Spirulina major PCC 6313: one gene and its partner. The protein of the gene in region 1 binds, or shares a complex with, the protein of each later gene. Links are inferred from orthologs where the notes say so. Each region holds a gene or a part of one and is shown on either strand. Other genes may lie near its edges. The genes, in order: SPI6313_RS03515 and nuoH.

The links.
Region 2: the proteins of SPI6313_RS03515 (region 1) and nuoH are in contact, whole or in part, in a crystal structure (PDB 6Y11), measured with the Thermus thermophilus proteins. The link is inferred for Spirulina major PCC 6313 from one-to-one orthologs. Residues at the interface, in WP_096411117.1 of Thermus thermophilus: Arg16, Glu17, Gly18, Leu24, Leu27, Val28, Trp30, Gly31, Arg32, Asn34, Ser35, Trp37, Thr54, Asp55, Ala56, Asp59, Ala61, Arg62, Phe63, Gly64, Glu66, Val67, Phe68, Arg69, Ala70, Ser71, Arg73, Gln74, Ala75, Asp76; in WP_096411122.1 of Thermus thermophilus: Arg36, Val44, Arg45, Met46, Gly47, Pro48, Asn49, Arg50, Val51, Leu57, Gln58, Ala61, Asp62, Ile64, Lys65, Ile67, Phe68, Lys69, Glu70, Ile72, Val74, Glu223, Ala224, Glu225, His233, Thr234, Glu235, Tyr236, Ser237, Trp241.

Annotation. Positions count from the first base shown.
Region 1 is NZ_KV878783.1:773,583-776,850, reverse strand. The notes cover bases 26-2,973. They hold SPI6313_RS03515 (NADH dehydrogenase subunit K), read right to left. Parts: upstream 1,890-2,973; coding sequence 1,161-1,889; downstream 26-1,160. Other genes in these bases: SPI6313_RS03500 (Pvc16 family protein), read right to left, coding at 2,699-2,973; SPI6313_RS03505 (hypothetical protein), read right to left, coding at 2,364-2,618; ndhC (photosynthetic/respiratory NAD(P)H-quinone oxidoreductase subunit C), read right to left, coding at 1,886-2,248; SPI6313_RS03520 (NAD(P)H-quinone oxidoreductase subunit J), read right to left, coding at 638-1,168; SPI6313_RS03525 (DEAD/DEAH box helicase), read left to right, coding at 26-469. Also shown: more of SPI6313_RS03525, read left to right, coding at 1-25; more of SPI6313_RS03500, read right to left, coding at 2,974-3,268. UniProt on the Escherichia coli protein: NDH-1 shuttles electrons from NADH, via FMN and iron-sulfur (Fe-S) centers, to quinones in the respiratory chain. The immediate electron acceptor for the enzyme in this species is ubiquinone.
Region 2 is NZ_KV878783.1:2,990,725-2,993,936, forward strand. Bases 254-3,145 are described here. They hold nuoH (NADH-quinone oxidoreductase subunit NuoH), read right to left. Parts: upstream 2,313-3,145; coding sequence 1,194-2,312; downstream 254-1,193. Other genes in these bases: SPI6313_RS13140 (NADH-quinone oxidoreductase subunit J), read right to left, coding at 254-475; ndhI (NAD(P)H-quinone oxidoreductase subunit I), read right to left, coding at 562-1,167; SPI6313_RS13155 (response regulator), read right to left, coding at 2,474-3,145. Outside these bases: more of SPI6313_RS13140, read right to left, coding at 1-253; more of SPI6313_RS13155, read right to left, coding at 3,146-3,212. UniProt on the Escherichia coli protein: NDH-1 shuttles electrons from NADH, via FMN and iron-sulfur (Fe-S) centers, to quinones in the respiratory chain. The immediate electron acceptor for the enzyme in this species is believed to be ubiquinone.

The DNA of each region.
Region 1 (3,268 bases):
TAACGAACTCTGGCTCGGCCTCGCCCTGATGTCCGGCTACCTCGATCCCCTCGGCCCCCCGGAACTCGCCGCCGCTGTCTATAGCCTGATCAGCGAACCCCCCCGCCCCGATAGCTGGACAAACTACGCCCCCCCGGAATCAGTGCTCGTGGCCCTGGCCAACTTGCTCCCCCTCCGTAAAGAGTTGATCAAAGTGCAGCACCGCTACAAAGTCGCCCTTCCCGTCTGGCTCGAAGACGAAACCCTTAATATCATCGGCGTGATGGAACAATGGGCCCTCGGTGTGACCTGGGAAACCCTGGGCGACAATTGCAGTTTTGATGAGGGTGATTTGGTGCGAATGTTACGGCGTACCGTAGACTTTCTGTCCCAAATTCCCCACGTCCCCGGCCTCTCCGACACTATCCGCCAAAATGCCCGCCGCGCCGTCGATCTAATGCGCCGCTTCCCCATTGATGTGGGCATTTAACCCATGCCCAGCACCCAGAGAAACAATCTGACTTTTCACCGCAACGCCGGCAAGGGAGGTTAAAGCAAAAATCTCCCCTTCATGCCAAAGAGTGAGTGTGTCACACTCACTCTTTTCTGTTCAGGATGATCTTAAACCCAAGCACCCGGACGGGGTGAGCGATCGCCCTTAATGGGCATCCTGTAATTCGTAAAAATCGGGAGAAATATAGTCCTTGCGCAGGGGCCAACCGATCCAATCTTCCGGCATCAATAACCGTTTCAAATTGGGATGGCCATCGTAGACAATACCGTACATATCGTAGGTTTCCCGCTCTTGCCAGTCCGCCGCCTTCCAAATCCAGTAAACCGAAGGCACATGGGGATTGTCGCGGGGCACGAACACCTTAACCCGAATTTCTTCGGTACTTTCGGCATCGTCACTGACTTTCACCAAATGGTAAAAACTGACGAGTTCTTTACCGGGGCCTAGATCATAACCCCCTTGACATTGCAAATAGTTGAACCCGTAAGCTCGAAGCGCGGTGCAGATGGGCAGGAGCACCTTCGCCTCCACTTGGATCATCTCAATGCCGAGGTGATCCGGTTCGAGCAAACCATGGTCAAAGCCATTCTCGGTGAGCCATGATGATGCCGGGCCGGCCACAAGGGCGGTGGATTCTTCTTCCGGGGCGTTGTTGGGAGTGTTGTCTTCAGCCACGATCAACCTCTTCTTTCACATCTTGACGGGTGGGGGCAATGGGCAGCCCGTAGGCTTCGGTGAGTTCTTTGGTAGGGGCTTGGCGATCGGGCGATCGCAAATATTCCCCAGTCAAAATCGGCTCCGTCACCTTCATGTTGTGGGTCGTGCAGTAATATTCATGCTGCTGCTCTAGCACCGTGGCCCGCTCTTGGATCGACTCATTGGCCACCTTTTTGCGCAGCTTTACGATCGCATCCATAATCGCTTCCGGGCGCGGCGGACAACCGGGAATATAAACATCCACCGGAATCAACTTATCCACACCCCGCACCGCACTGGGCGAATCCACACTGAACATTCCGCCGGTAATCGTGCAGGCTCCCATAGCGATCACATACTTCGGTTCGGGCATTTCTTCGTAGAGCCGCACCAAGGCCGGGGCCATTTTCATCGTAATCGTGCCGGCGGTAATCAAAAGATCCGCCTGCCGGGGACTCGAACGCGGCACCAGACCAAAACGGTCAAAGTCAAACCGAGAGCCGATCATCGCGGCAAACTCGATAAAACAACAAGCCGTCCCGTAGAGTAAGGGCCAGAGGCTGGATAGTTTCGCCCAGTTGTAGAGGTCATCTACGGTGGTGAGGACGATATTTTCCGATAAGTCTTGGGTAACCCCGGTGCGGGCCACCGGATTTAAGATTTTTTCAACGTTTTGCTGTTCGATTGATTCTAAATTCATGACCACTCTAACGCTCCTTTACGCCATGCATACACCAAGGCAACAACCAAAATTGCGATGAAGATGAGGGCTTCTATAAAGGCTAGCAAACCCAATTGACTAAAGGCGACGGCCCACGGGTAGAGAAACACGGTTTCAACATCGAAGACCACAAACACAAGGGCGAACATATAGTACCGGATGTTGAATTGAATCCATGCTCCGCCGATAGGCTCCATTCCCGATTCGTAGGTGGTGCGCCGCTCTGGCCCGCCGGTACGAGGGCGCAAGATTTTCGACGCAATCAGCGACAAGATCGGAACGGAACTGGCGATCAGGAGAAAGCCTAAAAAATATTCGTAACCACTGAGGTGAAACACTTGGATTTCCCTATAATGCTGCGCTTAACAAGGCCTAATTATAGAACTTCATGCCGATCGTCGGGTTGATCTAAAGATCATAACTGGCAGAACGGGGCGCGGTCTGGGTCGCATCCTAGCCGCGCTGGCTTTCAAACAGAGACCGGGGCAAAATGACCGGTTCTAGGGTCTCATCGTCGAGTTCCCAGAGTTCCCAGCCTATTTTGAGACGGGGGGTAAGCTGCTCAGAACCGAAGCCAATGGCGGCTTTGCGTGTTGTCCAGGTTTTCGCGGTGGCTTGGGCGGCGCAGAAGCGGGGTTCTTCCGTCTTCCAATTTTTATGAATAAATCCTAAACCGGCAACTTTGATCAAGTAACTCGCCATCATCATTCCTTGTAATCAGGTTGATAAGAAATTGCGTTAAATCTGAAGCATCAGAAAGAATTAGTCAATCCACTCCTAAGCTTTGCTTAAACCATCAGTAAGCGGGGGCCGACATACCAGCCATAGGTGTCGCTCTCCGGATCTTGATCCACCTCTAGGCAACTCTCGGCCCCATCGACATGGAGACGGACGAGATAGTCCCCCGGTTTGACGTTTTTGATCGGAATGTCCACAACGGTAGCGATCGCATCTCGGGCCGAGGCTTCAAAAAGGTAGGTCGCCGGATCATTCGTAGACCACTCATGGAGCGAGAGGGTCACCCGCTGCTCAGGGAGCATCGGGAGATTGCTCTCCACGGTGACCGTGCCGTTACGCCCTCGCCGGGCTGTGCCGGTGAGTTGCCCCACCTCCAGGTGTTGCACCGTGGGACGGAGGACGAAAGGGGTGGTGTTGGATTCGACGCGGGGGGCGGGTTTGCCATTGTCGGCCTTGGCTTGGCGATAGACCACTTGGAGGCTTTGAATGCCGGCGCGGAGTTGATCCGTGGGCAGGGTGGCGAGGTTGAGGAGGAGTTGATCGGCGCTCTGTTCGGTGGGGGCGGCTTCGATCGCGCCGATGCGGATGAAGGTGTCGGGGCCGTTGAGATGTTGGCCGCG
Region 2 (3,212 bases), 2.2 Mb from region 1 along the record:
CCATCGCCATCAGCAACAGCACAGAGGCCAATTCAAAGGGCAGTAGGTAATCACTAAAGAAATGCTTGCCGATTTGCACCACAGTGCTAGTCAGCACCACAGTGGTATCCACCACCCACGGTGTTGCCAACACCATCGTACTCAGGAGCGCAAACAGCCCCACGCAGACCAACGCCGTTGCCCCCTGTCGCAGCCATCGATTCCCCACGGGTTTGAAGGCTTCCTGCTTATTCACCAACATGATGGCAAACAGAATCAGCACATTCACCGCGCCCACATAGACCAGAATCTGCGCAGCCGCCACGAAGTCAGCATTGAGCAACACGTAAAGGCCTGAAATACAGAGAAAAACACCACCCAGCAAGAAGGCGGAGTAGACAATTTGGTCAAGGAGGACAACACCCAAGGCGGCAGCAATCATCAAAATGCCTAAGAGGGCAAAGGAAATCAGTTGAACATCTTCTGCTAAATTCACGCGAAATTATCTCCTAGAGGGGGTCGATGGGGGTGGGGGCATCGCAGACGACACCGCCCACAGAGACGGGATATCGAGGGCAGGGCTTAATCGCTTTTGTCCGTGTCATCAGGGCTAGGCTGGGCAGCGATCGCTTCAGGCCGTTGACCCGCTCGCTGCGCACCAGCCGGCAAATCATGGCCATCCACCACGCCCTTCGGCAGATAGGCAAACTCTCGAATCGGGGTCACCATCGGATCTTGCGTCACCTTGTAGGGCAAGCGTCCGAGGGCGACGCTGTCGTAGTTGAGTTCGTGGCGATCGTAAGTTGCCAACTCATACTCCTCCGTCATCGAGAGGCAATTCGTCGGACAGTATTCCACACAGTTCCCGCAGAAGATACAGACCCCAAAATCAATACTGTAGTGATTGAGCTTTTTCTTCTTCGTTTCTTTATCAAATTCCCAATCCACGATCGGTAAATTAATCGGGCAAACCCGCACACAGACTTCGCAGGAAATGCACTTATCAAACTCATAGTGAATCCGACCCCGATACCGTTCGGAGGGGATGAGTTTTTCGTAGGGATATTGCACCGTAACCGGTCGCCGCTGCATATGGTCAAAGGTAACGGAAAGACCCTGACCAATGAACTTTGCAGCTTGAACCGTCTCTTTGGCGTAGTCCCCGACTTGTTTGAGAAAGTTAAACATGAGGTTTCAGGGTAGGTAAACGAACATTAGCCACCAAAGGCCACCGGAAACACCAGCTTGAGACCAGCGGTGAGCAAAAGATTAACCAACGCAACCGGGAGTAAGAACTTCCAGCCAAGGTTTAACAGTTGGTCAATGCGCACACGGGGGAGCGTCCAGCGTAACAGGACCGCCAGGAAGACCAACACGTAGGCTTTGAGGATGGTCATGATGATCCCCAAGGATGCCGTCAGCATTTGTAACCAGGGGGTGGTTTCGCTGACTCCGAGCCAACCGGCGAGTTGATCGAGGGGAACGGGAAATTCCCAGCCGCCGAGGTAGAGGATGGCGACGATTAGAGCAGACAACACGAGGTTAATGTAAGACCCCACATAGAAGAGCGCAAATCGCATCCCAGAGTATTCGGTTTGATACCCAGCGACGAGTTCTTCTTCGGCTTCGGGAAGGTCAAAGGGAAGCCGTTCGCATTCGGCTAAGGCTGCAATCCAGAAAATCAGGAATCCCACCGGTTGCCGCCAGATATTCCAGCCCAAGATGCCGTAGCCGGATTGCTGTTCGACGATGTCGATGGTGCTGAGGCTGTTGGACATCATGACGACCGCTAACACCGCCAAGGCCAGGGGAATTTCGTAGCTGATCGACTGGGCAGCGGCGCGGAGTCCACCGAGGAGTGAGTATTTATTGTTGGAGGAGTACCCGGACATCAGCAGGCCGATGGGGGCAATGCTAGAGAGGGCGATCCACAGGAAGATCCCGACATTGAGGTCGGTGATCAAGAGGTTTTGTCCGAAAGGGACGATGAGATAGGAGAGGATGACGGGAATCACCACCAAGATGGGACCGAGGGTAAAGAGCCACGGGTCGGACTTGTTGGGGGTGACATCTTCTTTGAAGACGAGTTTAAGGCCATCCGCAACGGGTTGTAGGACACCGAGGGGGCCGGCAAATTCGGGGCCAATCCGTTGTTGTGCCGCTGCTGAGACTTTGCGCTCTAGCCAAACGGTGACAAGGACTCCGACGACGGCTCCGATGACCACGAGCACCATTGGAAGGGGTATCCAAAGGGCACGGGCGACATCCTGAGGGAGTCCGAATTCGGTCAGAGTCTGGATAAAGCTTCCTTGCAGATCGATTCCTGAATTCATGGATTTCAGCCGTTAACAGCGTTAGACGCAGGGATAATTCCTGCCGTGATTACTGATTATTCAGTATATCGTGGGACGTTGCCTGGTCTGACGTGAAGTGAGGGCGATCGCAAATATCAACCATGAGTTTGGCTAATCGATCCCAGTTGTTCGGCAACCGGTTAACCAAGACCATGTTTCGTTAAAATCCCCAAGACCTTCGGGCCATTAATCGGCTTACTCAAAAAGTCCGTCGCCCCCACCACCTTGGCCCGCACCCGATCCACTAAACCATCATTGCTGGTCAAAATCACCACCGGCAAGTCTTTAAACTGACCCACCCGGCGAATTTGGCTACAAATTTCATAACCGTTGGCAATGGGCATCATGAGATCGAGTAACACAAAATCCGGCTTCTTCTGCAACAGCGTCGGCAGGGCCTGCACCGCTTCTTGAATCCAGATCACCTCATAGCCTGCATTTTGGAGTAAGTCTTGGAGAGCATGACCGATTTGGGGGCTGTCATCAATGCAGATTACCCGGCCTTTGGAGGGGACAGATGCTTTGTCGGGCCGGGTCTCGGTGCGGGGTGGGAGGGCGGGATCGGGTGCGGCCTGGGGGGCGGGTCCAGGGATGTCGTTAACTTCGACGAGACCGATGTAGTGTTTCCGAATGTAGGGCAGGAGGGATTTTGTGATGCTAACTACATCACGTTTGAGCAAGATGGCAATATCCCGTAGGGTGCGCTTGCCGTTGACCAGTTCTGCCAGTTGTTGGTAGACCTTGGGGGGGGTGGAGCTTTGGAGGTGACCGTGTTGTTTGATGACGGGGGCAAGGTTGGGCGAACAGAGGGCGAGGCCGGCTTGGGCCCATTGCTCCCAATCAGCTTGGGCAATATCGAGGGCGGCGTCAATTTCCACA